Linked DNA regions of Pelobacter seleniigenes DSM 18267. The protein of the gene in region 2 interacts with the protein of the main gene of each other region in a pairwise test. Links are inferred from orthologs where the notes say so. Each region holds a gene or a part of one and is shown on either strand. Other genes may lie near its edges. The genes, in order: N909_RS0107105 and topA.

What was found.
Region 1: the proteins of topA (region 2) and N909_RS0107105 interact in binary tests that used the Escherichia coli proteins (3 or more experiments, as listed by UniProt). The link is inferred for Pelobacter seleniigenes DSM 18267 from one-to-one orthologs.

Annotation. Positions count from the first base shown.
Region 1 is NZ_JOMG01000002.1:942,957-958,618, forward strand. Bases 6,334-9,319 are described here. They hold N909_RS0107105 (YigZ family protein), read left to right. Parts: upstream 6,334-7,510; coding sequence 7,511-8,128; downstream 8,129-9,319. Other genes in these bases: ileS (isoleucine--tRNA ligase), read left to right, coding at 6,334-6,967; lspA (signal peptidase II), read left to right, coding at 6,969-7,460; N909_RS0107110 (hypothetical protein), read left to right, coding at 8,224-8,451; N909_RS0107115 (DMT family transporter), read right to left, coding at 8,463-9,319. In the rest of the region: N909_RS0107080 (helicase C-terminal domain-containing protein), read right to left, coding at 1-2,380; N909_RS0107085 (endonuclease III domain-containing protein), read left to right, coding at 2,526-3,182; N909_RS0107090 (ElyC/SanA/YdcF family protein), read left to right, coding at 3,253-4,044; more of ileS, read left to right, coding at 4,187-6,333; more of N909_RS0107115, read right to left, coding at 9,320-9,344; N909_RS0107120 (flavodoxin family protein), read left to right, coding at 9,520-10,170; N909_RS0107125 (DUF2726 domain-containing protein), read right to left, coding at 10,189-10,761; N909_RS0107135 (type I restriction endonuclease subunit R), read right to left, coding at 11,484-14,693; N909_RS25615 (hypothetical protein), read left to right, coding at 14,871-15,101; N909_RS0107140 (Fic/DOC family protein), read right to left, coding at 15,098-15,662.
Region 2 is NZ_JOMG01000002.1:208,675-219,627, reverse strand. The notes cover bases 4,528-7,536. They hold topA (type I DNA topoisomerase), read right to left. Parts: upstream 7,199-7,536; coding sequence 4,856-7,198; downstream 4,528-4,855. Other genes in these bases: N909_RS0103595 (DUF494 family protein), read right to left, coding at 7,282-7,536; trmFO (methylenetetrahydrofolate--tRNA-(uracil(54)-C(5))-methyltransferase (FADH(2)-oxidizing) TrmFO), read right to left, coding at 4,528-4,812. In the rest of the region: N909_RS0103625 (hypothetical protein), read right to left, coding at 1-1,310; N909_RS0103620 (HAD family hydrolase), read right to left, coding at 1,303-1,947; N909_RS0103615 (YggS family pyridoxal phosphate-dependent enzyme), read right to left, coding at 1,956-2,648; N909_RS0103610 (Maf family protein), read right to left, coding at 2,850-3,437; more of trmFO, read right to left, coding at 3,442-4,527; more of N909_RS0103595, read right to left, coding at 7,537-7,761; DNA-processing protein DprA, read right to left, coding at 7,809-8,897; N909_RS0103585 (LysM peptidoglycan-binding domain-containing protein), read right to left, coding at 9,003-10,031; N909_RS0103580 (tetratricopeptide repeat protein), read right to left, coding at 10,066-10,785; N909_RS0103575 (class I SAM-dependent methyltransferase), read right to left, coding at 10,923-10,953. UniProt on the Escherichia coli protein: Releases the supercoiling and torsional tension of DNA, which is introduced during the DNA replication and transcription, by transiently cleaving and rejoining one strand of the DNA duplex.

The DNA.
Region 1 (15,662 bases), 740 kb from region 2 along the record:
CACGATCATTGCGGTGACGGATCAACCGGCCGAACCCCTGCTTGAAACGGATCACGGCCTGGGGCACGGTATATTCCATGAATGGGTCGCCGCCGCGCTGTTCAATGGCCTGGGCACGCGCTTCCAGGACCGGCTCGGTCGGCACTTTAAAAGGCAGGCGGGCGATAATCACTTGCTCGAGAGACCGCCCCGGCACATCGACCCCTTCCCAGAAGGAATCGGTCCCGAACAGTACGCTGGTCTCGTCTTCGGCAAAACGTTTGAGCAGCCGGTGGCGGTTCTCCTGCCCCTGACGCAAACAATGCAGCCGCTGCGCCTGCAGCACCGGGGCCAGTTCGTCATGCACCTGGCGAAGTAAGGCATAGGAGGTAAACAGTACAAAGCTCCGCCCCTGGCTGCACAGTACCGCCTTTTCCACCGCATCGCGGACGGCGGCGGCAAAGTTCGGCCGCCCCGGTTCGGGCAGGTCGGTAGGTATCGCCACCAGGGCCTGACGCTGGTAATCGAAGGGAGATTCCAAGGCCAGCTCGCGCAACCGCCCCGGCTCAACCCGGTCGAGACCAACCCGGGAATGGAAATAACCGAACGCTCCGGCTACGGCCAGGGTCGCGCTGGTCATGACCAGGGTCCGAAAACGCTGATAGAGGGCCTTGTTGAGGCTATCGGCCACTTCCAGCGGCGCCTGGCAAAGACTGGTGATCAACCCCTTGCCGCGGCCAACCCGCCCTTCGCGAATCTCGATCCACACACAGCTGGTGTCGGCGGCGGCCTGAAACGAACCGAGATCGGCGGCCAGGCCTTCCAGGCGACCGGCGATCCCGCCCAGGTCGACCATGGTCGGATTGAGCTTTTCGGCAACCGCGTCCGGCAGGGGTTCACAGAGGCGCAGCAGGCCCGCCAGCTTGTCGGCAAGCTCCTGGCAGCCCCTGCGCAACCGCTCGACCCGTTCACACAACTCCACCCAGAGATGGCTTTCACGAAACTCGGGCAGGACCCGGTGCTTGAGTTCAAATTTGTCGGTGACCTTTTTGCCAAGGGCACCCGGCAACCACTCGCCGATCCCCTGCAGTTCATCGAGGGATTCTTCCAGCAGCTGCTGGCGCTTGACCAGCAAGGATTCGATCTCGGCATGCAGCGGCCGGTACAGCTCGTCCATGGTCTGCGGCAGCTCTTTGGAGAGCTGATCCAGGAAACGCGGCAGCAGCCCTTGATTGGCCTTGCGCGGATGACGCAACCGATGCAGCACCCGGGCAAAGGTAAAGCGGGTCACCTGGGACGAAAAATAACTGGTCGCAACATCTTCCAGGTGGTGGGCCTCGTCAAGGATAATCCGTTCGAAAGGGGGCAACACCGCGGTCGCCGAATAGTTGTCGGTCTGCTGGCGCAGGGCCAGATCCGACAACAACAAAGCATGATTGACCACCAGGATATCGGCCCGCGCCGCCTGGCGTCTGGCCTTGTGGAAGAAACAGCGGCTGTAGTGCGCACACTTGACTCGGGCACATTGATCGGCTTCGCAGCAGACCTCTTCCCAGACCTGATAGTTGGGGATAAAAGACAGGTCTTCCCGCGACCCGTCGGCCGTAGTCTCCGCCCACTGGGCGATCTGCTGAAATTCTTCGACCAGATCCTGATCGAACAGGCCCGGTTCCCGCCCGGCAGTTTCGCCGCGACGCAGGCAATAATAGTTGCTGCGTCCTTTGACCAGAACCGCATAAAATTCCAGATCGGTAGACCTCCCCAGAAACGGCAGATCTTTGCGGATCAGCTGCTCCTGCAGGTTGATGGTGCGGGTCGAAACCACCACCCGCTCGCGATTGGCCCGCGCCCAGAGCAGAGCTGGCACCAGATAGGCCAGGCTTTTGCCGGTCCCGGTCCCGGCTTCAATCACCGCCAGCTGCTCCCGATTAAACGCCTCGCTGACCGCAAAGGCCATACGCAGCTGCTCAGGGCGCTCTTCGTAGTCGGGCAGCTTGGAGGCGATCATCCCGGCGGGGCCGAGCAGTTGACCGACTGCCTCAGGAGTAATCAGCTCCCGGTCCTTGTCGGCAAAGGCTTCCACAACCCTGTACACCTTATCCACAGAGTTATTCACAATGTAGAAACCGACCCCCAAAGCCCCGAATTGTGCGGCTACGGAGATATCCGCAGAGGAGGGTTTGAGCACCCCGGAAGGATGGTTGTGGATAACGATATCCCCATATCCACAGGTCTGCAGAATGGCGGGAACCGCGCTTTCAGAACCACGAGCCAGAACCTCGACCTGCACGATGCGCCGCTCGGCATCGGTCTGGCCAAGCACAAAAACCTCATTGCCGTCGGCCTGGGCAATGGCATAACGGATCTGGTCGATACTGTCAGGGGAAAAATAATCAAGCATGGGTCGGGATTATAGTGGAAGCGAGACAGGAATGGGACACTTAATTACAAGACCCCGATCCGCTGTCCCTGTCGATCAGCTCGAGCATTGTGCCCCCTGTTGCAAATCTGCTACCCTACAGGCAATCTCCAGAGAGGAAATCACCATGCCCGAGCTGCTGCAGATCTACCGAATCCTGCTGAAAACCTACGGTCAGCGCCACTGGTGGCCGGCCGATTCTCCGTTTGAGGTGGTGATCGGCGCGTTTCTGACCCAGAACACCAATTGGCGCAATGTGGAAAAAGCCATTGCCAACCTGCGCCGGGCCGACGCCCTGAGCTGTGCGGCGCTGCTGCGCCTGTCTGCCGCCGAGGTACAGGAACTGATTCGCCCGGCCGGGTTCTTTCGCCAGAAAGCCGAACGCCTGCAAGGCTTCTGTCACCATCTGCAAACCCACTACCAGGATAGCCTCGAGGCCATGCTGCAGCAGGACAGCCACCACATCCGCAGCGAACTGCTCAGCCTGAAAGGGATCGGTCCGGAAACCGCGGATTCGATCCTGCTCTATGCCGGGCAGCACCTGTCCTTTGTGGTCGATGCCTATACCAGGCGGCTGTTCAGCCGCATCGGTATTCTTCAGGGCGCGGAAAAGTATGCCGAAATCAGGGATTTGTTCATGGCCCGGCTGCCTGCCGAGGTCGAACTCTACAATGAATATCACGCCCTGATCGTGCAGCACTGCAAGGAATTCTGCCGCACCAAGCCTCTCTGTCCGGCTTGTCCTCTGGCCGATTTATGCTGTTATCCCAAAGCGTTAACTTGATCTATTGAGGATTCTGCGTTAGGGTGCCGATATTCCCTTTTTACCGATTCTGACTTAAACGGACGCAGCGATGATCAACCACTACCTCTTCCTGCTGAAAAAGTTTCTCGGCAACCTGCTCTTGCCGCTTCCCCTCACCCTGTTGCTGCTGCTCGGCGCTCTGCTCTTCATGCTGCGGCGCAAGACCCGCTGGTTCGGCATTCTGCTGGTCTGCGTGGCAACCGGATTGCTCTTTATCAGCAGCTATGCTCCGTTGAGCCATCGCCTGATCAGCAATTTTGAAAATCGCGTCCCGAGTTATTCCCAGCAGGATCTCCCGGCCGACTATATCGTTGTTCTCGGCAGCTGGCACCAGTCCACTGCAAACCAGCCATTGACCAGCCAAATCAGTCCCGACGGCATTGTTCGACTGGTGGAAGGCATCCGCATTTATCGCCTCAACCCCGGTAGCAAACTGGTCTTTACCGGCTATAGCGGCACGCCGGCAGATGCGGTCTCCTATCCGGCCAAGCTGCGCGAGCTGGCCTTGGAACTCGGGGTCCCCGACCATGACATCCTGACCTTTGAGGGCCCGCGCGATACCATTGAAGAAGCCCAATTGCTTGCCCGGGTCTTCCCGGTGGCACGACTGGTGTTGGTGACCTCGGCCATGCACATGCAACGGGCGCTTGGCCTGTTCCGGGGTGCCGGCCTCGACCCCCAGCCGGCTCCGACCGAGCATTTGAGCAAACCGATCAAAAGCTGGTGGACCTTCCCTTCCAGCAAAACCCTGGCCGACACCGAGTACTGGGCCCATGAAAAGCTCGGCCTGCTCTGGGCCAGACTCATGGGGCAGATTAAGGACAGCCCAACCGACAACTGACCCGCCGGAAAGTTTCAAACCCGCAAAAAATAGATCTTAACGCCGGAGTTTCGGGCCTTTCCCCTTGAACTTCAAGGCCGCATTTGTTAGCCTGCCGGATTAGTTTTCACTCTGAATCACCCATCCCTGCGGAGAGAACGGCATGGACTATAAAGAGACTTTAAATCTTCCCGAAACCGACTTCCCAATGCGCGCCAACCTGCCCAACCGGGAACCGGAAATCCTGGCCCACTGGCAACAGATCGGCCTGAACGAGCAACTGGAAAAAGCCCACCAGGGCAAGCAGAGCTTCATCCTGCACGACGGCCCTCCCTATGCCAACGGGCATATTCACATGGGCCATGCGCTCAATAAAATCCTCAAGGACATTATTGTCAAAAGCAAACGCATGCAGGGTTATTACACCCCCTATGTGCCGGGCTGGGATTGCCATGGCCTGCCCATCGAACTGATGGTCGACAAAAAGCTCGGCAAGAAAAAACGCGAGCTGAGCAAAGCCGACTTCCGCCGGGAATGCCGCGAATATGCCAAGGTCTGGATTCAAACCCAGAGTGAGGAATTTCAGCGCCTCGGCATCTTCGGCAACTGGCAGGATCCGTACCTGACCATGACCACCCACTACGAGGCGGCCACAGCCAGGGAACTGGCCAAACTGGCAGAAAAAGGCTCGCTCTTCAAAGGGAAAAAACCGATCCACTGGTGTACCTCCTGCGTCACCGCCCTGGCCGAAGCCGAGGTGGAATACGCGGATCACAGTTCACCCTCCATCTACGTCAAGTTCCCCTATGTCGACGAACTGCCGGCGTCATTGGCGCAACTTGGCGACAAGCCGCTGAGCTTTGTGATCTGGACCACCACCCCCTGGACCATCCCCGCCAACCTGGGGATCTGTCTGAACCCGGAGCTGACTTATGTGGCGGTCGACACCGGGGCGGAACGGCTGGTGATGGCCGAAGGCCTCTATCAAAAAGTCCTGAAGACCCTCGCGATCGAGGATTACCAGGTGGCCGCCACCTTTGAGTCCGCCCTGTTCGACAACAAGAACTGCAAACATCCCTTCTATGAGCGCAACTCGCTGATCATGCTCGGCGACCATGTCACGCTGGAAGCCGGCACCGGCTGTGTGCACACGGCGCCGGGGCATGGCCACGACGATTACCTGGTCGGTCTCAAATATGGTCTGGAGATTTACAATCCGGTTGATGATTACGGTCGTTATCGGGAAGATCTGGAACTGTTCGGCGGGATGAAACTGCAGGACGCCAACCGGGCGGTCAGCGAAAAACTGACCGAAGTCGGCGCGCTGCTCTATGAAAGCTCGGTCGAGCACAGTTACCCGCACTGCTGGCGCTGCAAAAAACCGGTTATTTTCCGGGCCACCGAGCAGTGGTTCATCAGCATGGATCACAACGACCTGCGCCAAAAAGCCCTGACTGAAATCGACCGGGTCGAGTGGATCCCGTCCTGGGGTCGTGACCGGATCTACAACATGGTTGCCGGCCGGCCGGACTGGTGTATCAGTCGCCAGCGCAGCTGGGGAGTGCCGATCACCATCGCCTACTGTGAAAAGTGCGGCGAAGCACTCAATGACGGCAAAGTCATGCACTACATCGCCGATCAGTTTGAAGAAACGGGCAGCGATATCTGGTTTGAAAAAGATGCCGCCGAGCTGCTGCCACCGGGAACTGTTTGCCCGGCCTGCGGTCATGATAAGTTCACCAAGGAAACCGACATTCTCGATGTCTGGTTTGACTCCGGGGTGTCCCACGCTGCGGTCTGTGAACACCGTGAAGAATTAAGCAGCCCGGCTGACCTGTATCTGGAAGGTTCCGACCAGCATCGCGGCTGGTTCCATTCGAGCCTGCTCGAATCGGTCGGCACCAGGGACCGGGCTCCCTACAAATCGGTCCTGACCCACGGCTTTGTCCTCGACAAGGACGGCCGGCCGATGTCGAAATCCATGGGCAATGTCATCGCCCCGGAAGAAATCATCCAGAAGTACGGAGCCGAAATCCTGCGCATGTGGGTCTCGGCCACCGATTACCGGGATGATATCCGTCTTGGCCAGGAAACCCTGCAGCGGCTCTCCGACGCTTACCGGCGCATCCGCAATACCGCCCGCTATCTGCTCGGCAACCTCAATGGCTTCGAACCGAGCCAGGACATGGTTGCTGACGCCGATCTGCTCGAACTCGACCGCTGGGCCCTGGCCCGCCTGGAACGGCTCGGCCAACGGGTCGCCAAGGCCTATGATAGCTATGAGTTCCACACCTTTTATCATGCGGTGCACAACTTCTGCAGCGGCGATCTGAGTTCCTTCTATCTCGATATCCTCAAGGACCGCATTTATACCAGTCCGAAGTCGAGTATCGAATACCGCAGCGCCCGCTCGACCATGTACCGGATTCTGGATGCCTTGACCCGGATGATCGCCCCGGTGCTGACCTTTACCGCCGATGAAATCTGGCAGCGGTTGCCGGGCGAACGCGAAGCGAGCGTCCATCTGGCCGAATTCCCCGCCGCTATCAAGGGCTACATCGACGATGAGCTGGAAGAACGCTATGAGCAGCTGCGCAAGGTGCGCTCGGAAGTGTCCCGCCAGCTGGAAAAAGCCCGCGCGGAAAAACGCATCGGCCAGTCCCTGGAAGCCAAAGTCGTCCTCCAGGTCCCGGCCAACCTGCAAGCCCTGCTGGCTCAGTATCAGGACCTGCTTCCGGCCTACTTCATCGTCTCCCAGGTTGAGATGCGGGAACAGCTCGACGACGGCCACGCCGCCGAACAGATCCCGGATCTGAAAATCCTGATTCAGGCTGCGGAAGGGGAAAAATGCGAACGTTGCTGGAACTACAAAACAACGGTCGGCGAAACCGCTGAACATCCGACTGTCTGCGCCCGGTGTGCAGCAGCCCTGGCTGCGGAGTGACATGAAAAAATACCGGAGTTTTGCCCTGGCCGCAGCGTTCAGCCTGATCCTCGACCAGCTGAGCAAGGGCTATATCGATACTCATTTTGCCATCGGCGAGTCGCACCGGGTGATTGAAAACTTTTTTCATATCACCTATGTCCGCAATCCCGGTGCGGCGTTCGGTATGCTGGCAGACAGTGGCTTCCGGCTGCCGTTCTTTCTTGCCATCTCCAGTATTGCCATCATCGGCATCCTCTGGTACAGCCGGCGGCTTGCCGCCGACAAGCAATGGCAGCTGACCGCCCTGGGGCTGATTCTGAGCGGCGCGGTCGGCAACATGATCGACCGGCTGCGCTTCGGCGAGGTGATCGACTTTTTGGACGCCCACTGGTACAGCCACCACTGGCCGGCCTTCAATGTCGCGGACAGTGCCATCTGCATCGGCGTCGGCATTATGCTGCTCTGCACCTGGCACGAAGAGAAACAGCGCAAGCAGCAGCCAACTCCCTAACCTCACGCGCCCCCTCTTCCCAGCCGGGAGGAGGGGGGACTGAAGCCATCATGTCCAGGACTCGCTATCCCATCCCGGCAGCTCCCTGCCGTTGTGAAATCGAAGTCAATCGCAGTCGTTTCATCGCCAGCATCGAAATGGTCGAAACCCCGGACCAGGCCCAGGACTTTGTCGCCCGGCTCAAACAAGAGTTCCCCACCGCCAACCATAACTGCTGGGCCTACCTGTGCGGACCGCCCGGCAGCAGCGACCGGATCGGCCTGAGCGATGACGGCGAACCGCACGGCGTGGCCGGAAAGCCGCTGCTCACCGCCCTGCAACACAGCGGCCTGGGCGATCTGGCCGTGGTGGTGACGCGCTTTTTCGGCGGCATCAAACTGGGTAAAGGAGGGATGGTCAAAGCCTACACCCAAGCGGTCCAGAGCGCTCTTGAGCAGTTGGAGGTCGCTGAAAAAATCGCCTGGGAAGAACTCAGGTTCAGCTGCGCTTACCCCCTTCTGAGCAGCATCGAACGGCTGCTTCCCGACTATGAAGCAACCATTCTCGAACAGCAATTCGCAGCCCAGGTCGTGCTGCATATCCGGGTCGCCCAGGAGCAGCTGACCGCCCTGCGAACCCGCTTAACCGACCTGAGTGCCGGGCAGATCAACTTTCCGGAAAACCCCTGAGCAAGAATTATTTGATTTCGGTTAAAACGCTAACATAATCCTAACAATCCACTGTTAAAAAGGTCGAGTCGAAATTCGTACCCAAGGAGTCAACAATGGACACGACCCTGTTTAAAAACGACGTGGAAAAAAATCAGCACGAAAATGCCATTGAAGTGCTCTGTGATCAGTTTCCTGATCGGTGTGGATTGATCCGAACCCGTTATGAGAAACAGCTGAGTGAGATTCTGCCGGAAGCCACCATCCGCTCCTATCTGCCGATCTTCATCACCCGCAGAATCCGTCATCAGCTTGAAGACGAAAAAACAACCCGGCCCAACTGAATGGCCGGGAGCTATTTCGGCTGGTTACGCAAGGTTCCCAGATAGATTGCCGTCAGAATCATCAATACCCCGACATAGTCGAGCCACCCCGTCGGCCGCTTGAACAACAGGATATCCCAGATAAAAGACAGGGCAGGCTGCAGCAACATGACCAAACCGGCAATCGAGGCAGGCACTATTTTGAGGGCAGAGGAAAGAAGTGACCAACCGAGGGTACTGCCCAAAATGCCGACCCCGGCCAGAGCCAGCAGGGATGACGTTTCGGCCACGGCAAACGAGGTTCCCTTGGCCAGGCAGATCGCGCCCAGATAAGTCATACAGAACAGGCTGATCCAGAGCATGACCGAAACGCCACTGAGCTTGTTGCCGGTCACGGCTTTTTTCATGAGCATGATGAAGGTCGAATAAGCCAGCGCAGTGAACACCCCCAGCAGCAGCCCGAGCCTGATGTCACTGGATAAAACAATTGCATCGACTCCGGTGATCAGAAACAGCCCGGCCACACCCAGCACCACCGCCACGATAAACAGCCCGCTGATCTTCTCTTTCAGCACCAGCCAGGAGAAAAACGCCGTAAAAAACACCTGAAAATTTCCCAACAGGGTGGCCAGCCCCGGCCCGATCAGTTCAATACTGCGATGCCAGCACATGAAGTCAGAACCAAGAGCAATTCCGCAAGCGGCGAGCAACCAGAGAATTTTCCCCGGCACGCGCGGCAATTCCCGGCGCAGCAGTAACAGCACCAGCAGTCCGCCCACCGCAAACAGCATCCGATAAAACCCGGCCAAGTCCGGATCAACCGCCGCAAGCTTGATAAACACCGGGGAAAAACTGATACAAAGCGAGCCGAACAACAGGCGAAACAGGGGAAATGAGGAAGCTGAAGCGTTCAAAAAACTAATCTCCGGACAGCAGGCAATAAACAATGAATGGGGCAAACGCAAACTGGATCGCTTTGGCAGCCGCTGGAAAAATACGCCGTGGTTGGTTATGATCCCGAAGCGAGCCCGACAATTTGAAAAGTTTACTCCGCAGAATTCTTATCACCAGCAAAAAAGGTTACGAATCATGAAAATTATCGCCATCAACGCCAGTCCCCGTAAAAAGTGGAATACCGCAACCCTGCTCGAACAGACCCTGGCAGGAGCCGCCAGCAAAGGCGCCGAAACCGAACTGATCCACCTCTACGACCTCAACTTCAAGGGCTGCGTCAGCTGCCTGGCCTGCAAAACCGTGAACGGCAAATCAGAGGGCCGCTGCGCCATGCGCGACGATCTGACTCCGGTCCTGGATAAGATCGAGGAGCAGGCAGATGTCCTGGTGGTCGGCTCACCCATCTATCTTGCCAGTGTCACCGGCGAAGCCCGCAGCTTCATGGAGCGCCTGCTGTTTGCGCCCATGGTCTATACCAAACCACCCAGCTCCCGGTTTCCCAAAAAACTTAAAACCGCACTGATCTACACCATGAACCTCAGCGAGCAGGGGAGCATCGAGCGTCAATACCCGGTCCAGTTCCAGATTATCGAGGACTACTTTGCCCGCATCCTCGGCTCGGCCGAAACCATCTGTGCGTACGATACCTGTCAGGTTGACGACTTTTCCAAAATGGTGATGGAATATGCAGACCCGGCCTACAAGAAACAACGCAAGGCGGAAGCATTTCCCGAAGATTGTCGCAGAGCTTACCAATTGGGGATAAAACTGGCCCAAACGAGCTGATTCGCTTCTTTTCAGCGGTTATCGCCCCCCGAAACGTGCAGAGTCCTGTTGGTCGGCGCCATGGTTGAGACTAACCTGTTCTTCATTCTCAACCACGGCCCGGCCTTCAATCTTCAGCAGGGCAGTGACCAGCCCTTCGATCTCCTGGCTCGAATAGGACAATTGCAAGGGAATCCGCCCATAGGGAATTTCCGCTGAACCCAGAGCCTGATCGACAAATTCATTACGAAGCTTATGTTGGTCGCCGCCTTCGGCCAGATCGATGACGGCGACAATTGCTTTCTGGGCCTGATCGAAAATGGCAAAAGAGACGGTTTCGCGGGCCAGCATCCCGGCCGCAACGGATCTCTGTCGCGGCTCCTGCCCCGCCCTGATCACCACCAGATCGGCCAACCGGACCTTGACAAAAATACGATAAGACGGACCCAGGATCTGCTCCAGCAGACCAAGCACATCCCTTTCGGCAAAAGACAGAAAAACCTGTTGCTTGGCACAAGAAACAGGAGGCAAAGAACCTGCGGAGCCCGAGTTCATTTTAAAGGTTAGATACACAAACAGCGGGATAGCGAAAAACAGAACAATCCAGGTCAAAACAACCTCCAGACTGACAATCACTCAAAGTCGCCACCTTGCATATACCAGTTAACTCCGCAAAAATAAAGACGAACAATATTCCCAGCGGCGGGCGCAAAAAACCTTGCTTTTCCTCTGCAACGATGCTAAATATGTCCGCCGTACTTCAGAAAACACCAGGTATCGGGGCGTAGCGCAGTCTGGTAGCGCACCTGCTTCGGGAGCAGGGGGTCGGAGGTTCAAATCCTCTCGCCCCGACCATACGAAGAAAAAAGGGTTGGCGATTTAAGCCGACCCTTTTTTATTTGCATGCCGAGAGAGGATTTGAAGCGTAGCGAGCGCTGACTGAATGTCAGAAAAGCGGCCAAGGATGGCCGCGTCAGTGAGCGGAGGGGAGCCGACGCAGGAACCGGCAGGACGCTGGTGACACAGTGGGCAAATCCTCTCGCCCCGACCAGTTACAACAAAAGCACTTTCCATTTTTTTGGGAAGTGCTTTTTTGTTATTGCTTTCGAGAGAGGATCTACAGACCTTGAATGAGACCAATGCAGTTTGACCTTCCCCCTTTTACAAAGGGGGATTGAGGGGGATTTGAAGCGCCAGCGAGCACAGTGGAGCCGACGCAGGAACCGGCAGGACGCCGGTGACCCAGTGGGCAAATCCTCTCGCCCCGAACTTTTTTCTTCGTATGCAAAAAGAGGCATCCTGAAAACACGTTCCAAGAGACCCTACATTGCCGCCTATCGCAATTCTTTGTGTGTCAGCAAATCAAACACCACCCTGGCAAAACCCCTAGCGACTTCGGGGTTTGCCAGAATCTGCATCATCTGTTTCTGGTGTGCCTCATTACTATCCAAAACCGCATCATCGAGTGCTTTTGGAAAATCACCCAACATAGCCTGTTCAGGGGTATTGTTGAGAATCTGGTCCATGACGACCTTGTTCTCGCGAACCTTGTCGCGAATCGTGTAAGCATAGTTGACCAAATCCTTATCGGTCAGATTATCGGTCATAAACAGTTCGTTCAAACGCGCTAGGACCTGCGACAGGAATTCTTCCTTTTTATCTTTCGGTTTGGCGGTTCCAAGATCACTACCCGGCATTAAGCTGTAATCTCCAGCCGATTCCATCACCAAATTCTGCTCGCGTTGCTTCGAAAGCCGGTAGTGGCTCAGAGCGACATTGCTCAGATCGATATCATCTTCCTCTTCCTGTTTTTCCCGTAACAGCGGCCGTAAGTGGCGACCGTAAAGACTGAGTTTTTCCAGATCCTTGCTGTCGTAGTCAACAATCTGCGACATAAATTCATAAAAACGGGTAAAACTGCCCAGGTCCTTTTTAAAGATATCAAGCCGATCCTTTTCCTGTTTGCACTCCTTGAGGCTCCTTTCGGCATTGGCGATCAGGACCGCGTCACCGGTCTGCTTGGTGCGGTCGAACATCTCCTTGGCGGTTTTGTAGGCGTCGACCGCCAGCTTGTAGCGTCCTTGCCAGCGCTGCACCGCCGGCTTGCAGATATTACTGATCGCGGCATTGCTCTTGTTTTTGGCAAAAAAGGCCACAGCGAATTGTTCTATCTCCTGCCAGGTAAAGATTCCTTCGGCACGCAGCTTGTCGAAGAGATCAAAAACCAGGTCAGGGTCGGAGACATCCGCCAGCTCAGCAGTCTGAAAATATGGCTGAAAAGACTCAAGAATATCCTGCGGCTCGTTGAAGAAATCGAGCACAAAAGTGCCACTTTCTCCTTTTCCCGGATAGGTCCGGTTCAGGCGCGACAGGGTCTGCACGCACTCGACGCCATAGAGTTTTTTATCGACATACATAGCGCAAAGCTTCGGCTGGTCAAAGCCGGTCTGAAACTTGTTGGCAACCAGCATCACCTGGAACTCGTTGGTGTCAAAAGCTTTGCGCATGTCGCGCCCTTTAAGGCCGGGGTTCATGCTGTGCTCGGTGAACTTTTCACCGAGCAGCCCTGCGACATTTGGGTCGTTGTCATTGAACGCCACCTCACCGGAAAAGGCCACCAGGGCGCTGATACCGCTGTAACCCTTACGGATGATGTACTTGTCGAACTCCTGCTTGTATCGCACCACCTCCTTGCGTGAGCTGGTTACCACCATCGCCTTGGCCTGGCCGCCAAGCAACCCCATGATATTGTTCTTATAGTGCTCGACAATCACCTGCACCTTCTGGGCGATGTTATAATCATGCAGCCGCACCCACTGGTTAAGCTTGACTGTCGCCTTCTTGCTGTCAACCTCTTTGTCCCTGTCCTTAATCCTCTGCGCCAGCTGGTAAGCAACCTTGTAATTGGTGTAGTTCTTCAGCACATCAAGGATGAAACCTTCTTCAATGGCCTGACGCATCGAATAAACATGAAACGCTTCAGGCAGGTTACTTTTGGAAGGTTGTTGACCAGCATCGGGCAGACGGCCAAACAGCTCCAGGGTCTTCGGCTTCGGCGTAGCTGTGAACGCAAAATAACTCAGGTTATCGTTAGAACGCCGGGCGGCGACAGTGGCATCAAGGATATCTTCAGAAGTGTACTCGATATCATCAGTTGTATTCTCGGCAACCAGCACTTCTTTCAATTTCCGGGCAGTCGAGCCGGTCTGCGACGAATGCGCCTCGTCAGCGATGATGGCATAGCGTCGTTCCTTGAGGCTGACACTGTTCTCAATTGCCTGGAGCACAAAGGGAAAAGTCTGGATGGTAACGATAATAATCGGCTGGGAACTCTCCAGCGCCTTCGCCAACTTTTCAGACTTTGAGCCTTCACCGACCTCGCGATTGATCCGCCCCACTACCCCGTCAGCATGTTCAAATTGATAGATGGTATCCTGTAGTTGATCATCGAGTACGGTGCGGTCGGTGACAACAATCACCGAATGGAACTGCTTATCGCCAGCGGCAGTATAAAGGGATGAGAGCTGATGCGCGGTCCAGGCGATGGAGTTCGACTTGCCCGACCCAGCGCTGTGCTGGATCAGGTATTTCTGTCCCGGCCCTTCTTTGCGGGCGGCATCAAGTAGCCGGTTGACCACGTCCCATTGGTGGTAACGGGGGAAAATCAGTGTCTCTTTTTTGTATTTTTTGCCTTGCCAATCTTCCTTTTCTTCGATCTGCAGATGGACATAGCGGGCGAGGATTTTGAGCAGGTTATCGGGCAGCAGCACCTCGTTCCAGAGATAACCGGTGGCGTACTCATTTGGATCATCCGGCACGTCATTACCAGCCCCGCCCTCTTTGGTCCCCTGGTTGAACGGCAAAAAGAACGTATCGTCACCTTCCAGGTGGGTGGTCATGTAGACCTCATACTGGCTGACTGCAAAGTGGACCAGCGCGCCACGTTTGAAAGTCAGTAACGGCTCTGGCTTCCTAGTGACTGGATCTTTCGGCAAACGGGTACGCTTGTATTGTTTGATAGCGTTATCGACCGCCTGTTTGAACTCGGACTTCAGCTCCAAAGTGGCAACCGGCAGACCATTGACGAACAGCACCAGGTCGATACGCCAGCTTTTCGCCTGCTTGCCCGCCTGTTCCTCGCTCCCGACTAGGTCTTCGGTCGCATAGGGACTATAGACTAGCTCCGGTACGATACGCAGGCGGTTCTTTTTGTATCTCGTCAGGGTATCGGGATTGAGGTCGTGTTCCGGCTTGAACTGGCAAAATTTAAAGCGCACACCACGAACGCGCAGTTCGTGACGCAGCACACCAAGAGTACCGAAAGTGCGCAGGTCACGGTCGGCGGCGTTGGGGTCGGCTTTGTTGAGCTGGCTGGCGACTCTTTCAAGGAGGTGCTTTTCCGGGTTTTGCGGATAGAGTTTGCAGTATTTCTGCCACTGCTCGCCCTGGCTGTCCTGCACAAAGCCGATCACGTCTTCTTCGTACAGGGCCAGTTTCCGATTGTAACCAGCGGAGGTTCCAAGCTGCCAGCCGTTGGCGACCATCTGAGCAATGATGTCGTTTTGGAAGCTTTGCTCGTTCGATTTATTTGCCACCACAATTCCCTCCGGGCATTCATCTATAGCCTTCTAAAAACAATCCGTTCCGGCTATAATAGTCGTGTTTGACAAACTGGCCTGGCGCAGGCAAGCAGACTAACACTTAATCCGAGATCTGACTTTATGGGCAAAACACTCGCAAAAAGTAATATTCATTTAAGTAATAGCACCACCCGCCAACGCAATATGGCTCGCAACATCGAATCATCTTCTGCCATTGAAGGCATCCGGGTAAAAAGAGATGCTGCCACCGGACGCTTTGTAGACCGCAAGAATCCCTCCTCAAAAACAACATGCATAACTGAAACCAAGCATGATCACAAGTCAGGCCGTCTTGCCTCCGACAAAGCTTAATCCTCCGTATTTGATGCTTCCGAACTTTCTATTACGTCTAGGAACAGTTGTTTCATCGGCGCATAATTCATTTCCAAACCTACTCGCACCGCTAAAAAATATTCATCCTTCTTTTCACAAGCCATTTCACTAAAATCCAGCAATGGCAAACCGGCCTGCAATGCCATTATCGTGGCGAGCAACCGGCCTAGTCTGCCGTTCCCTTCGCGAAATGGATGGATCAACATCAGTTCGACATGCACTTCTGCCAACGCCTGGGCAATTTTATCGTAACTATCAAATCGGCAAGGTGTGTAGCGGGACAGTTGTTTGCGCTCAAACTCCAACATCAACCCAGTGATTGTGTGGGCCATGGCAAAAGTAAAACCATCCTTGCTCACATTCACCCGGCGTTCTTTGCCCGCCCATTCGTAGACAACGCCAAGCCAAGTACGGTGCATCTCGAAAATGTCATGAGCAGTAAACTGCTGATCTTCCTCGACAACATCCAGCAGGTGTTCCTGTGCTTTCCACAAGTATTCCGTTTCGGCAATCTCCATTTCTTCACGGGAGGTAATCCTA
Region 2 (10,953 bases):
TACGAAGATGTCTTCAGCGGAGCAAGGGGGCCGGCGTTTCGAAGCTCGTGCCGGCGTTGTAGAAACAGAAAGCCCGCCTCTAAACCTTCGGCGCTGATCAGCAGGAAGACCGCGATCACGATCCCCGAAACCGGCAGCTGGAAGTTTACCAGAGGCCACCATAAGAGCAGCATGAAGCAGCACTTCACAATGGTTGATTTCCCGAGCAGATAGGTTTTCTCTGCGTCCGAGAACCAGCCGCGCAGCAAATGACAGCCGCCATAGAAAAAAGGGAAAATCGCGCACAAGGCCATGGCCGCGGCGAGGTACTGACGCAACGCGGTTTCAACACCCATGAATTGGCCGAGGATCAGGTTGTTCAACGGACCGGCCACCAATAGCAGCAGGAGACTCAGAAAACTGGCCAGGAGCAGGCTGAAATGCAACAGTCGTCGACTGTCCCGTGCTTCCCTGACTAATGCCAGGTAGGTCTGTTGCAGGTTACGCATCGGTCCGGCGAGGAGGAACACGAAGCCGCGAATTACACCGAAGGCGGCTAGGACCAGCGCTCCGTCGGTCAAGCGACCGATAATGGCGGTAATCAATAATGGAATCGCCTGCTGCAGGCAGGACGAATAGGCCAGGGGTAAACCGAAAGAAAAAATTTCGCGGAAATTCTTTTCTTGGCCGCGGGGCTGTAGCCGGGGATGAACCTGCCAGACCGTCAGGCTGATCACCAGGGTCTCCGTGGCAACGCAACCGACCAGGCCGAAAGCGCCAAGCTGGGCGCCGCTGAACCAGTAACGACCAAGGGCGAGAAACAGGAACAGTCCGGCGACGCGGATCAGGGTAGAAAAAGAAATCAGCCCGGTCCGGCGGGCCTGCAGCAGCAAACCCTGGCAAAAAAAACGAAACCCGCTGATAAAGGGCAGAAAGAGCATGATTCGCAAGGATTTGCGAGCTTCTACGACAACCTCGGCCGGGGTGCCCAAGAGTTGAAAGAACAGGTCACCGATTCGGGTATAGGCAACCAGAGCCAGCAGCAGTGCGACAGAGGTCGAGAGGGTGAAGATATAAACTAAAACCCCGAGCATGGATTTGCGGCCCCGGGCCATCGCCATGGTGACGGTATGATTCTGATAGGACGGGGACGACACAAAGACATGAATGATCATGGCCATGGACATCCCGGCTAGGGCGGTCACATAGTTGTCGAGCCTGGCCAGTACGCTGTTGATGATGGTGTGGGAAATGCTCATCAGCTGAACGTTGAGAACCAGCGGGAAAAAGAACAGTGCAATATCTCGGTAGCTCAGCCGGGCTTCAGGCATCGATAGTCCCCGGAAACAGCTGCAGCAGGTCGTTGGCCGTTGTGGCTAGAAAATCATACTCCAGCCCGCCGCTGTTGCCGAAGCCGTAGTCGCAGAAGCAGGTTGCGGTGCCGGCCCCGCGGCCAGCATGAAGATCGGTATGATGATCGCCGATCATCACCGCCTGTTGCGGGGTAGCCCCCAGTTCTGTCAGAGCTGCCAGCAGTGGACCAGGGTCGGGTTTCTTCTGCGTGCAGCTGTCCCCACCGATGATTGCGCCGAAACGCTGGCGCAGCCCCAACCCTTCCAGAATGGCCAGGGTCTGCCGATAGGGTTTGTTGGTGACAACCCCCAGCCGTTGTGCCGGATGTCGCTGCAGCAGTGCCGTGATCCCCGGATAGCAGACGGTGTTATCGAGCAGGTGGCTGTCATAAAGGGCAAGAAAGCGAGTGACATGCTCTTCTTTGAACAGAGCGTCTCCCAACGCCCGGCGGACCAGCAGGCTGACGCCGTCGCCGACCATGGGGCCGGCCTGATCAAGAGTCAGGGGTGGACAATCCAGCTCGGCCCGCAGCAGGTTCAGGGCCAGGGTCAGGTCGGGCAGGGAGTTGATCAGGGTTCCGTCAAGATCGAACAGGAGTACGGAGGGCTGGGTCATCTTTAATTCTACTTTCTTCTTTCACCGAAAATAGCGGTCCCGACCCGCACCAGGGTGGCACCCTCTTCGACGGCGACTTCGAAATCCCCGCTCATCCCCATGGACAGCTCTTCCATGGTGACTCCGGGGATGTCCAGACCGGCGATTTTCTCGGCAAGCTGACGGAGTTGTTTGAAATAGGGACGAACCTCTTCCGGATCGTCGCAGTATGGGGGCAGGCACATCAGGCCGCGGATTTTGACGTGGGGCAGCTGGGCGACCTGGCGGGCCAGCTCCTCCAGCTGTTCCGGCGTGCAGCCGGCTTTACTCTCTTCATCGCCGATGTTGACCTGCAGCAGGATATCGACCACGGCCGGAGTTTTTCCCCACTGCCGGTTGATTTCCTGAGCCAGGGAAAGCCGATCGACGGAGTGAATCATGTGGACCGAGTCTTTCAGGTATTTGACTTTGTTGCTTTGCAGGGCACCGATGAAATGCCATTCGACCGGCGCTGTGACCTGTTCCTGCTTATCGCGGAATTCCTGCACATAGTTTTCGCCGAACAGACGCTGGCCGGCCGCGTAGGCTTCCTCGATCAGGGCCGCGGGTTTGACCTTGGAAACGGCAATCAGGCGGACCTTGTCAAGGGGGCGGCCGCTGGTCCGGCAGGCGTTCGCAATGCGTTCTTGAATATCCTTGATATTTGCGGCGATGGGGTTCATTCGCTATGGCTCCGGGTTAGATGGTTTTTTTCATCCGGGGAACAGCTCTTTTTCGTTGTCACGGCGTCAAACTGCGGATTTGCTTGTACCGCGTAACGCTGTACGTCTCCGCGCCAGTCCTTAATTTTTTTGCTCCAAAAGGAAATGGCTTGTTTCCAGTCTGAAAGCTGAACTATTCCATCCAGAAATTCCGAATGACAACTAGAGAGTCAGGGGGACGCCGAGTTCTTTCAGGACCAGGGTCAGGCGGCAGAGCGGCAGGCCGACAACGTTGCTGTAGCTCCCTTCGATGCCGGCCACGAAACAGACCCCGAGCCCCTGGATGGCATATGCGCCGGCTTTATCGGCGGGTTCGCCAGTAGCAATGTAGCGCGTGATTTCGTCATCTGTCAAATCCCTGAAGCGGACCCTGGTGCAGACCGCTTCCTGGCGTTGCCGACCGGTCTGCCGGTCGATGACGGCGAATCCGGAGAGAACCTGATGTTCGCGGCCGGAAAGCTGTCTAAGCATGGCGGCCGCATCTTCCGCGTCGCGCGGTTTGCCGAGAATCCGTCCGCCGCAGAGGACGATGGTGTCACTGCCGATGAACCAGCGTCCGGCCACCTCCGGCCTGGCCGCGACGTCGCCGGCTTTTTCCAGGCTCAGGCGGACCACCAGTTGCTCCGGAGTTTCCTCGGCGTGCACCAGTTCTTCGGTGCGGCTCGGGACCACATCAAAATCAAGACCGATCTGCTCCAACAAGGCGCGTCGGCGTGGGGAGGCCGAAGCCAGGACAATTCGTTCCGACATCGGTTTATCCTTTCTCGCTCAGCAGGGTGGCGTTGACCCGTTCCCACCAGGGTGGCAGGGCGGCCAGGGCGCGCTCGGCCATGGCCAGGCGCCGGTCGGCGCGTTTCATTTTACGCCCTTCCAAAGGAGGGAAGAGACCGTAATTGATATTCATCGGCTGGAAATCATCGCTTGCTGCGCTGCTCAGGTGGCCGAGCAGTGCGCCGAGGGCGGTTTCTGCGGGCGGCACCGGAACCGGTTGTTCCTGCAGCAGGGCCGCGGCAAATATGCCGGCCAGAAAACCGCAGGCCGCGGACTCGACGTACCCTTCCACGCCGCTCAGCTGGCCGGCGGCCAGGATATGCGGGGCCTGCTTGAATTGCAGGGCATTGTTCAGGCAGACGGGTGCGTTGATAAAGGTGTTGCGGTGCATGCTCCCCAACCGTGCGAAGCGGGCCTCTTCCAATCCGGGAATGGTGCGAAAGATGCGCTTCTGCTCCGGGTAGGTGAGGCGGGTCTGGAAGCCGACGATATTATAGAGGGAAGCGTGACGGTTGTCCTGGCGCAGCTGGACCACGGCATGGGGAATTTTCCCGGTTTTCGGATCAGGCAGACCGACCGGCTTCATCGGCCCGAAGGCGAGGGTCTGGGGGCCGCGGGCCGCCATCTCTTCGATGGGCATGCAACCCTCGAAGTGGATCAGTTTTTCGAATTCCCGGCCGCTCACTTTATCCGCGTCGAGCAGATTCTGGACAAAGGCGTCGTACTGGTCCCGGTTGAGCGGACAGTTGAGGTAATCGTCGCCCCCTTTGTCGTAGCGTGACGCGCGCCAGGCATGCTCGAAATTGATGGACTCGAATTCGACAATCGGCGCAATGGCGTCGTAGAAATAGAGGTGCTCGGCGCCGGTCAGTCGGGCCAGCTCAGCGGACAGCGCGGTCGAGGTCAGCGGGCCGCTGGCCAGGATGGTCAGTCCAGTCTCGGGCAGGCGGGTGACCTCCCGACGGATCAGCTCGATATTCGGTTCGGCAGCGATTTTAGCCGTGATATAGGCGGAAAATTCCTCCCGATCAACGGCGAGTGCGCCACCGGCCGGAACGGCCGTGGCATCGGCAGCGGCCATGAACAGGGAGCCGATCCGGCGCAGTTCCTCTTTCAGGCAGCCGACAGCATTGTTCATGCCGCTGCCGCGCAGGCTGTTTGAGCAGACCAGTTCGGCCAGCTGTTCGCTCTGATGGGCAGGCGAATACTGCTCCGGCTTCATTTCGAAGAGTTTGACCCGGCAACCTGCTTTGGCAGCCTGCCAGGCCGCTTCGCAGCCAGCCAGGCCAGCGCCGATAATTGTGATCTCCATAGCTTTGTCGTCCTCTAAAAACAGGAAACCGGCCGAAGGCAAAATGCGCTCCCGGCCGGTCGTTATTATAACAGTAACCGCTGGTTCAGACTTTTTTTGCTGCAGTCTTTTTCGCCGCGGGCTTTTTGGCGGTTTTCTTGGCCGGGGCTTTTTTCTCCGGCGGAATCAGTTCTTTTTCCCAGTCGCAGCTTTCCTGCGGGCAGCGTTGGACTGTCCCCCAGCGTTTGGTCGTTTTAATCTCGGTGACCGGCCAGCCGCATTTGGGACAGGCTTCCGCCTTGGGCGGATTCCACAGCGCATATTTGCACTGGGGATAACGATTACAGGAGTAGAAAATCTTGCCGTAGCGGCTTTTCTTCTCCATCATTTCCCCTTCGTTGCAGCTCGGACAGGTGATGCCCAGGGACTTGGGTTTTTCCAGGGGTTGAATGTTCTTGCAACTCGGATAGGCGCTGCAGGCCAGGAATTTCCCATAACGGCCGGTTTTAATCAGCATCTGGGCGCCGCACTTGTCGCACTTTTCCTCGGAAAAGACCGGTTCCTCGACCTCCTTGGTCTCGCCGTTGAGGGGCTCGGTATGCCGACAGTCGGGAAACCCGGAGCAGGCCAGAAAACGTCCTGAACGACCGAGTTTGATGACCAGCTCTTTGCCGCAATCCGGGCAGACCTTGTCGGTTTTTTCCGTGGTCACATCCGCCTTGCTGACTTCCTGATCCTTGCGCCGTAGCAGGGCGATGAAGGGATCCCAGAACCCTTTGATCGCTGGAGTCCAGGCCTGCTCGCCGCGGGAAATGGCGTCCAGTTCCTCTTCTAGCTCGGCGGTGAAGTCATAGTCGACATACTGGCTGAAATGGTCGGTCAGCAGTTTGGTGACCACCCGGCCGGTGTCTTCCGGGAAGAAGGTTCTTTTTTCCAGACGCACATATTTACGGGTGACCAGGGTGTTCATGATGCTGGCATAGGTCGAAGGCCGGCCGATGCCGTATTCCTCAAGGGTCTTGACCAGGCTGGCCTCGGTGAAACGGGGCGGCGGCTGGGTGAAATGCTGCTCCGGGGTCAGCTGCTGTTTGTTCAGCTGCTCACCTTCCTCCAGCGCCGGCAACAACCCTTCCTTGTTTTCATCGTCACTGTCATCGGTCCCTTCGATATACAGGGCCATAAAGCCCGGGAAGCGGATGACCTGACCGGTGGCCCGGAAACCGTAGCGCTCGCCCGCCGCAATATCGACGCTGGTGGCGTCAAAGATGGCCTGGGCCATTTGCGAGGCGACGGTCCGTTTCCAGATCAACTCGTACAAACGTAGTTGATCGGAACTTAAAAAGGCTTTGACCTGGGCCGGGGTCCGGGCAATGGAGGTCGGGCGGATCGCTTCGTGGGCTTCCTGGGCGTTTTTGCTTTTGTTGCGGAACACCCGGGGCTTTTTGAGCGCGTAGGACGCATCGTACAGCTGGCAAATCACGTCGTGGGCTTCGCTGGTGGCCAGGTCGGAGAGGGCGACGGAGTCGGTTCGCATGTAGGTGATCAGACCATGGGTACCGTCCTCAACCTGGATCCCCTCGTAGAGTTTTTGCGCCACGCTCATGGTTTTGCGGGCAGAAAAGCCGAGCTTGCGGCTGGCTTCCTGTTGCAGGGTACTGGTGGTAAAGGGCGGCGCCGGGTTGCGTTTACGCTCCTTTTTTTCCAGGGAGGTGACAGCAAAACTGGCGCTTTCCAGCTCGGCCATGATGGCAGCGGCTTTGGCCTCGTCGGCGATATCGAACTTGCCGAGCTTGTTGCCGTCGCAGCTGTGCAGCTTGGCGCTGAAACTGTTCTGCGCGGTGTTGCTGAGCAGGGCTTCAATGGTCCAGTATTCGCGCGGCTTAAACGCCTCGATTTCATCTTCGCGTTCGCAGATCAGCCGCAACGCCACCGATTGCACGCGGCCGGCGGACAGTCCGTAGCGGATCTTCTTCCAGAGGAAGGGCGACAGGTTGAACCCGACCAGATAGTCAAGGATGGAGCGGGCCTGTTGGGCATCGACCAGATCGCGGGCGATCTTGCGCGGGTGGGCCATCGCTTCGCTGATCGCGGTCTGGGTGATTTCATGAAAGGTGACTCGCTTGACTTCCGGTTTGCTGGAATTCTCATCGATGCCGAGAGCTTCCAACAGGTGCCAGGCGATAGCTTCCCCTTCGCGGTCAAGGTCAGTTGCGAGAATCAGTTCACTGCTTTTCGCAACCTCTTTTTTCAGCAGGGCGATCTGCTTGGTGCTGTCCGGCAGAACCTGGTATTTGGGTTTGAAATTATCATCGACATCAACCGACCCCTGTTTACTTGGCAGAGCCCGAACGTGACCGTATGAGGCCAGGACCTTGTACCCCTTGCCAAGAAATTTCTCGATTGTCTTTGCTTTTGCCGGCGATTCGACGATAACCAGTGATTGTGCCATCTTCTCCTCAGTGCTTTCGTTCCGTTGACAGTGTGGAACACAAAATAAAAAGGGTTGCGGTATCTGCGCAACCCGGTCTGCTCTTAATGATAGATGCGAGTCCAGTCATTTTCAAGGAAGCAATCTATTTCCCTGAGCCAGAGGCTGCTCGAGCGGGACAGCAGGGTCAGAATCGCGATCAGTTTGATCTCCTGTTCATTGATCGGATCTTCTGCAGAACGCAGGGCCCGCTCGATGATCTCTTCCTGGACCTCGTCGTTCAGTAATCCCATGGCGCGAATTTTGGTCAGAAAACCACGGGCTTCTTTGCTGAGCAGTTGCTGTTCCTGGTCGCTGTAGGTTCGGTAGGTGGCCATGTTCAGCAGCGGGTCGACGGCGGGTTGCTCGGCGGCAGGCTGCAGGGCGATCGTTTCCATCCAGGAAAAGGCATCACTGATTTCGTCGGCTTCGTAGCCCACCGACATCAGTTCGGCAACCAGCTCCTGCTCATTGATCGGGCTGTCTTCTGCACCTAAAACATATTGAGCGATCAGATTGACGATCGCCAGGACGCGCTCACGCAAGGACCCTCCAACAGAGTTATGATTTCGGCTGATTGAACGGAAAAGAATTACAACCGATTGCGTATATAATGGTTTCCCGGAAGTGCTTGGACTCCACCTTGAAGCTCCAAGTCGAGTAAAATAGCGGAAAGCTCCATGGGAGTCAAGCCGCATTTCCGCGCGATTTCGTCGCTGTGCAGCGGTTCATCGCCGAGTTTTTGAAAGACCGCGCGGGTTGTTTCCGGCAGGCTTGCGGCGAAGGAGGCAGCGCCGTCCCGCTGTTTTCTGGTGGGTTGGCCGGGCCACAACAGCTGCAGGATATCCTCGGCTTCGGTGACCAGCTGCGCCCCCTCTTTGAGCAGTCGGTTGACCCCCCGGCTGTTGGCCCGGTAAACCGCTCCGGGCGCGGCGAACAGTTCCCGCCCCTGTTCAAGGGCGAACTCGCCGGTGATCAATGAACCGCTTTTTTCCGTTGCTTCGACAATCAGCACCCCGCGCGACAGGCCGCTGATGATGCGGTTGCGGCCGGGAAAATAGCCGGCCAGGGGCGGGGTGCCGGGCGGATACTCACTGATCACCGCGTTGGCGTTGATGATCTCTGCGAACAGGTCGGCGTTTTCCCTCGGGTAGGCCCGGTCGATGCCGCAGCCCAGTACCGCAATCGTGCTGCCCTGGGCAGCAAGGGCACCGCGATGCGCCGCAGCGTCGATGCCGCGGGCCAAGCCGCTGACAATGCAGATATCGCGCTGCGCCAATTGTTCGGCCAAGTCTCTGGTGAAGCGGGTTCCCGGGTCGGACGCCTGACGGGAACCGACAATGGCGAAACAGTCTTGCTGCGGCAGCGTTCCGCGCAGGTAGAGCAGGGCGGGCGGATCGTAAATTTCCCGCAGCAGGGGCGGATAATCCGCATCCCAGAAGCTGAGCAGCCTGATCTCCAGTTTCTCGAGAATGCGCAGGGTGTCCTGAAGGACGTGATCATGTTCCGGCGGAATGCCTCCATGCAGGCGCGGACTGACCCCGGCCTCTTGCCAGGCTGTGGCGGAAGCGGTGCTGGCGGCAACGAAACTGCCGAAGTGGTGGTGAAGTTTGAGCAGGGCTACCCGACCGAGTCCATTGGTCAGGTGCAGCCTGAGCAAAGCAATTGTTGAACGGTCCATTCCCCCTCCGAATGGTATGGCATTACGATGAGCTGACAGAGAAAAAGGATTGAAGAGACTTCAATCCTTTTTTCCGTGCAATAGAATCTCCGCCTGGTTCAGGCGTCAGTCGGTGACCATCTCAGTCTGGTCACCGGGGAAAGCTTCCTTAACGCTTTTGATGATGACGGCCGTTGCGGTGGTGGCCCTGGTATCCACAGTGATCGCAGCGCCGAGGACTTCATCGGGCAAGACCAAGTCGCCGGCCTGTTTAAAAAGTTCCTTGGAAACCTGCCGCGGCCGGGAAATATAGAACAGATTGCCGGTCTTCACCCCGTCGTTGCTGCCGCGGTCGATGAAAATCACGTCATTGGTCGACATTGTGCTGCGTTCATCACGGCCCGCAACAATGACTCCCGGAGCCGGTGTTTCCGCCCGCTGCAGGGTGATGTCCCGTTGCACTGGCACATACTCGAACAGCTCAGCGCCGCGCTCGATTTCGCGGAAAGCGATGATGATCTTGGCGGTCACCGTGCCTCCGTTGATTTCGGTGACCTGCAGCGCCCCGAGATTCTGCATCATGGTGCCGATCGATTCGCCGGTGACAGGATGGATGACTTTATCACCCCGTTCATAGAGTCCGTAGGTGTCTCCGACCGTGACATCGGACGGGTCGGTCATTTTCACGAAGACCAGGTCATTTTTACTGATCAGCACCCGGTTGTCAGTGGTATCCGCCAGAATCCCGAGAGGTTGCTCATCGGTCAGAATAAAGCCGTTGCCTTTGCTCGAGGTTCTGATCTGGATCATCTCCCCCGCCGCGGCTTTTGTGGCCGGCCCGGTAATGGTTGGCGTCTGGTCGGGCTGGGCTGCGCTTTCCCCTTCGGTGTAGGCCGGAACGATTTCCAGGCGGCCGTCGAGAATGCGGATTTTTTGCCCTGGAAAGATCAGGTGCGGATTGGTGATGGCCGGGTTTTTAGCCCAGACATTGGGCCAGTAGTAGGGATCGTCAATAAAGCGTTTGGAGAGATCCCACAGGGTATCCCCCTTTTTGATTGTATAAATCTGACCTTCTTCAGCGGCGGCCATACCGGGACCGCAAATGGCCGACAGCAACGCAAGCAGCAATAACCAGCGAAAAAGTGTCCGTATCATCTGTTCCCTCTCAAAAAATAGAGTGTGACGCCTGCTACTGAGCAGGGGTGTCGCTCTGGATAAATTGTTGCGCTTCAGGGCTGTCGGGATAGCTGGTTCGCAACTGTGCAATGGTTGTCTCTGCCTGTCCGGTCAACCCGGTCTGACGATAAATCCTGATCAGCTGAAGCATGGCTGCCGGGGCTTTGTCCTGCCCCTGCGGGCTGGCGACAATCTGTTTCAGGTTGGCAACCGCCAGGGCGGTTTTGTTTTCGGCAGCTTGGGCATTGGCCAGCCAGAAGCGTGCGTTGGAGGCGTATTGATGGTCCGGATAGCTGGACAAAAACGCTGCAAACCCGCTTTCGGCCTCGGCATAACGGCCCATGGCCAGGTTGGAAAACGCGCTCAGGTAAGTCGATGCCGAAGCGGCCACTTCCGAAGCTTCACTGGTGCCGGGCGCCACTGTTATCAGCGAGGGTTGTGCTGCCTGGGAGCCGGGCAGGGCTGGGGTCGCAGCCGGCTGCTGAGCGTTCAATCCAGTATTGGCCGAAGGCGGAACCATGGCCGGTTGTAGCTGCAGGCTGGCCAGCTGCTGTTGCAGTTGCTGTAGTTGCTGGGCCTGCTCCTGCTGTTGCTGTTTGAGCTGCTGCAGCTGTTGTTTTAGAGCATAGGACGGAGCGCCGGACGGGGCCGGTGTACAGGAAGCCTGCAGCAGGGCTGCTGCAAGAACCAATAGCGTTAGAGAGGTGCGATGTTTCTTGAAATCAGTGTTCAAATTGCGAATCTCCGCAAAAAATGCCAAGGGAAATAAAAAATAAAATCTAATTTATAAAAATTATAGTCTTCTTAACTTCTTGTCAAGCTGGAAAAATGAGAATGTTCCAAAAAAGCTATTGAAACAGCTTGCTTTTTTCAACTTTGCGCTCTCATCAAACGGTACAAT